DNA from 2 places in the Bradyrhizobium sp. TM239 genome. Region 2 is predicted to be linked to the other one. Evidence: riboswitches for the same ligand, from Rfam matches in the RefSeq annotation. Region 2 holds a riboswitch; the other holds the start of a gene.
The links. Region 2 has a riboswitch for cobalamin ahead of AABA84_RS06925 (DUF1636 family protein). Riboswitches for the same ligand answer to the same signal wherever they lie in the genome.
Positions count from the first base shown of each region.

Region 1: it holds a riboswitch for cobalamin, as region 2 does, so the genes downstream of both, AABA84_RS31910 (TonB-dependent receptor) here and AABA84_RS06925 (DUF1636 family protein) in region 2, are expected to answer to the same signal.

Region 1 covers NZ_BTIR01000024.1:142,865-145,253, forward strand. The annotation lists gene AABA84_RS31895 (hypothetical protein) at 48-224, shown strand; gene AABA84_RS31900 (hypothetical protein) at 364-573, shown strand; gene AABA84_RS31905 (hypothetical protein) at 686-949, shown strand; cobalamin riboswitch at 993-1,206, shown strand; gene AABA84_RS31910 (TonB-dependent receptor) at 1,321-2,389, shown strand, end outside.
Region 2 covers NZ_BTIR01000003.1:131,336-133,724, forward strand. The annotation lists gene cobW (cobalamin biosynthesis protein CobW) at 1-855, opposite strand, end outside; gene AABA84_RS06925 (DUF1636 family protein) at 852-1,226, opposite strand; cobalamin riboswitch at 1,321-1,540, opposite strand; gene cobO (cob(I)yrinic acid a,c-diamide adenosyltransferase) at 1,581-2,216, shown strand; gene AABA84_RS06935 (cobyric acid synthase) at 2,222-2,389, shown strand, end outside.

The DNA of each region.
Region 1 (2,389 bases), on a different contig from region 2:
CCGGGCTTAGGTTGGATGTCCTTGAGGCGTTTGACGGGGACACGCCGATGACAGAACTTCAGGACAGGCTGGAACGGTTCGAGACGCTCACCGCCGAATGCGAGCTGATCGCCAAGCTCGCCACCGACAGCACCAAGCGCGAGTTCTATCTGAAACTCTCGGAACAATACCGACAGCTGGCGGTGGACATGCGGCAGGCGATCGCGACCAAGGCTGCGGCCTGACGCCAGCTGCAATCCGTTCTTAATGTTTGGCGCGCATCCTTGACGCTCGCGAGCGATCGCTCGTGGTGGAAAGGCCGGGGTTCGCTGCAATGCAGCGCACCTCGCGAGTGTCATTTGCCATGTTTGACAGGGCAATCACATGCGCCTCGTTGCCGTGATCATATTCGCGCTCATGACGGCGGCCTGCGACCAGGAGCAGGACATCACCGGCTCGACGCCGACCTGCCCGATGCGGAACTACAGCTATAACCCCCGCGACATGAACCAGTGCGTCAATGCCTGCAAATCGTGCGATCGCGGCACCACGGTCACCTGCACGACCTCCTGCACCCTCAAGGGCGCGCGCTGAGCGCACCGCCTTCTGCCTTGCAGGGATGCAACCCGTGGAATGGGCGGTGCCTGGGCACCGGAACGATTCACATGGGTCAATCATTGAAGCAAGTGGCAGGACGCGGAGTCCGATGGAAATGGGTATGCTCGATCCCGGCCGATTTCTGGTGTCGTGCTCGCATTGCGATGCCTGGCCGATGGCAGCCAACGTGAAGCGGTCGAGCTGGACGGCGTCCCCGCACGAGGTCCGCTTCGTCTGCACGCGCTGCCGGCGCGAGGAGACCGCGATCGTCTCGGCCTCCGGCGAATTGACCCCGATCAAGCGCGTCGATATTCCGCCCCGCGATGTCGCTGTCGCCTGGGCCCAGGCGCAACGTGTGCGCGGGCGGACCTGAGCGGCCGACACCCAACGGTCGATTGACTCCCGGGGCGAACGGCTCGTAAATGATCGGCGACGGTTCTCCTCATGGAGATCAAAAGGGAATGTGGTGCGGGATTGTCCCTAGGCCGGGATTATCTCAACGCCACGGCTGCCCCCGCAACTGTAAGCGGTGAATCTTTCGTCTCATGCCACTGGGAAACTCGGTCCTGGGAAGGCGACGCAAGGTCACGACCCGCGAGCCAGGAGACCTGCCGTCAGCCGTGGTCACACGCGAAGATGTCGGTCGGGGAGTACAGACATTGGCTTCACCGGAGCAATCCATCGCTCTGCCGTGAAATCTCGTTCGCTGTGACGTGCCACTGACGTCATACCGAGGTTACCATTGTGTCCCGTCTTGTCCCTGCTGCCAGGCGCCTCAGCGTCGGCCTGCTCGCATCCGTTTCCTTCCCTTCGCTCGATCTGTCCTCCGCCTTCGCCCAGCAGGCGCTTGCCGAGCAATTGCCGCCGATCGAGGTGACCAGGCCCGACGATCAGAACCGCACGCGCGCCAGGGCGATCGGTGACGGCGAGGCGGCTCGGCAGGGGGTGAGGACGAATGTCGCGCCGGCAGGCAATGGCGCCGGCTCATCCGGCTCCGGCGGCGAGGCTGCCGCCGGCACCGGCGGCATCGTCGGGGCCGCCACGACCGTCATCACGGCCGCGGATATCGCGCATGCGCCATCGCAGACGCTTGCCGAGATCATCGCGACGCAGACGCCGGGGGCCCAGATCACGACGTTCTATGGCGGCCAGATCGGCGCCAAGACCAGCGTGGACCTGCGTGGCTTCGGCGCCTTTGCTACTGCCAACACGCTGGTGCTGGTCAACGGCCGGCGGCTGAACGACGTCGACATGGCGCAGGTGGACCTCTCCACCATCCCGCTCAATTCCATCGAGCGCATCGAGGTGACGCGCGGCAATTCCGGCGCGGTGCTCTATGGCGACAACGCGGTCGGCGGTGTGATCAACATCGTCACCAAAAATGGTGTCGGCGGACCGCCCGTGACCGCGCGCATCGAGGCCGGCTTCGGCTCATTCAACACCAGACTCGGCAACGTTTCGACCTCGCTCAATGCCGGTCCGTGGTCGACCTCGTTCTATGGCAACACGGTCAGGACCGATGGTTATCGCGACAACAATCGTTATTCGCAGCAGAACGGCGTCGGCAATCTCAACTACACCACGCCGGGCCTGACGGCCTTTCTCACCGTCACCGGCGACAATCAGGAGCTGCGGCTGCCGGGCGGCCGCACCGTCGATCCCTCGATCGGCCTCGACGAGCTCAGGGCCAACCGGCGAGGGACCAGCACGCCCTTCAACTACGCCAACCAGCAGGGTTTTGGTGCGACCGCGGGCTTCACCAAGACCCTGGTCAACGGCGTCGATCTCATCGTCGATGGCGGCGTGCGCGACA
Region 2 (2,389 bases):
GGCGCGCAGCACATTCTGCTCGCGCGCCAGCTTTTGCACCGATGCGACCAGCGCATCGACGTCGGCGACTTCAGGAAGATCGATCACGACCGAAGCGAAATCGTCGTGCTCGTGATCCTCCTCGCCGTCATGATGCGAGGGACGCGCGGCAAGATCGTTCTCGGCGGCAGCGCCAAGACCGAGGATGACGCGCGCATCGATCGCACCGTCGGTCACGGGGAGCATCGGCACGCGGCGCGGCATCTCGGCAATAATCGCCGCCTTGGCCGCTTCGAGTCCCGCCGCCCCCGCGAGATCGGCCTTGGTCAGCAGCACGATATCGGCGCAGGCGATCTGATCTTCGAACACCTCCGACAACGGCGTCTCGTGATCGAGATTTTCGTCCGCCGCACGCTGCGCTTCCACCGCAGCCGGATCGGGCGCGAAGCGGCCGGCCGCCACAGCCTCGGCATCGGCAAGTGCGATCACACCGTCGACGGTGATGCGCGAGCGGATCTCCGGCCAGTCGAACGCCTTCAGCAGGGGCTTGGGCAGCGCCAGGCCCGAGGTCTCGATCAGGATATGATCGGGCCGCACGGGCCGCGCCAGCAGTTTTTCCATGGTCGGAATGAAATCGTCGGCGACCGTGCAGCAGATGCAGCCATTGGCGAGCTCGACGATGTTCTCTTCCGGGCAATTGGCGTCGGCACAGGATCTCAGGATCTCGCCGTCGACGCCCTCACTGCCGAACTCGTTCACGAGCACCGCGAGCTTCTTGCCGCCGGCATTGCTGAGCAGATGCTGGATCAGCGTCGTCTTGCCCGAGCCGAGAAAACCGGTGACCACCGTCACAGGGACTTTTGCGAGCGGGTTCATTCGGCGGCCTCCGGCACGACGGCAATGGGGGGAATGCGGGCAAGCGATTGCTTGCGGAATATTTCCGGCCGGCTGCGCCAGGGCACGAGACCATCCGGCGCCGCCGCATAGGCCGCCGCGCCCGCGACCACGTCCTGCGCATTCGCATCCGACAGGCGGCCATAGACATACGACCAGCGGCCGGGCGCGCTGAGCGCGACCGAGCAGCCCTGATTGCAGGCCGACAGGCATTCGACGGGAACCACATTGACGCCCTCGGGCACGCCGGCGTCGAGGATCGCCCCATGCAGGCGCTTGCCGGGCGTCGCCTCGCCCTCGCCAGGCGTCTCGCCGGCGCGGCAGGTGATGCAGACGTGAAGTGTGACGGTCATCGCCTCTTCCAGATAACAGCGGGAGGCGATGAGGCACACGGACCATTCTTCAGAAGGCCCGTTTCCCCGTCGCGGAACACCCCGTCCGCCGGTCCAAAACTCGTCCGCGCTGGCAGGTCTCCCGGCTTGCGGAGCAGGGTTATCCCCTTCGATCCCCGCCTTCCCGATTCCTGCGGGAATCAGTGGCTTCGGGCATCTCTCCGGTCACGGTCGCGGGGGCGGCTGCAGTTTGGACCCAAATCTTGCCGATTCGGACCCTATCGCATTCCCTCTTCGCCTGTCATAGGACAGGAACCAACGCCGGGCCACCATTTGCCGGTGGCCGCCACTTGTCAAGCCGAAGGACCGGGACCGATGACGCCTGAACCGGATACGAAAACGGCCGAGGAAACCGACGCCCGCCACGCCACGAAAATGGCGAAAAAGAAGGCCGCCCGCGACAAGATCATGGCGACCAAGAGCGGCGAGAAGGGCCTCATCATCGTCCACACCGGCGCCGGCAAGGGCAAGTCCTCCTCGGCCTTCGGCATGATCGTCCGCTGCGTCGCCCATGGCTTCCCCTGTGCGGTCGTGCAGTTCATCAAGGGCGCCTGGGATACCGGCGAGCGACGCCTGCTCACCGGCCATTTCGGCGACCTCTGCCAGTTCCACGCCATGGGCGAAGGTTTTACCTGGGAGACGCAGGACCGCGCCCGCGACATCGCCGCCGCGCGCGCCGGCTGGGAGAAGGCCAAGGAACTGATTCTCGATGAGAGCTTGCGCATGGTCGTGCTCGACGAGATCAACATCGCGCTGCGCTACGACTATCTCGACATCGCGGAGGTCGTCGAGTTTCTGACCACCTCGAAGCCGCCGATGACGCATGTCGTCCTCACCGGGCGCAACGCCAAGGACGAGCTGATCGAGATCGCCGATCTCGTCACCGAGATGACGCTGGTGAAACATCCGTTCCGCTCCGGCATCAAGGCGCAGGCCGGCGTCGAGTTCTGAGTTCGATGGCACGCGCGTTGATGATCCAGGGGGCCGGCTCGGACGTGGGCAAGTCGCTCATCGTCGCAGGCCTTGCGCGTGCCTTCACGCGGCGCGGCCTGCGCGTGCTGCCGTTCAAGCCGCAGAACATGTCGAACAACGCGGCCGTCACGGTCGATGGCGGCGAGATCGGC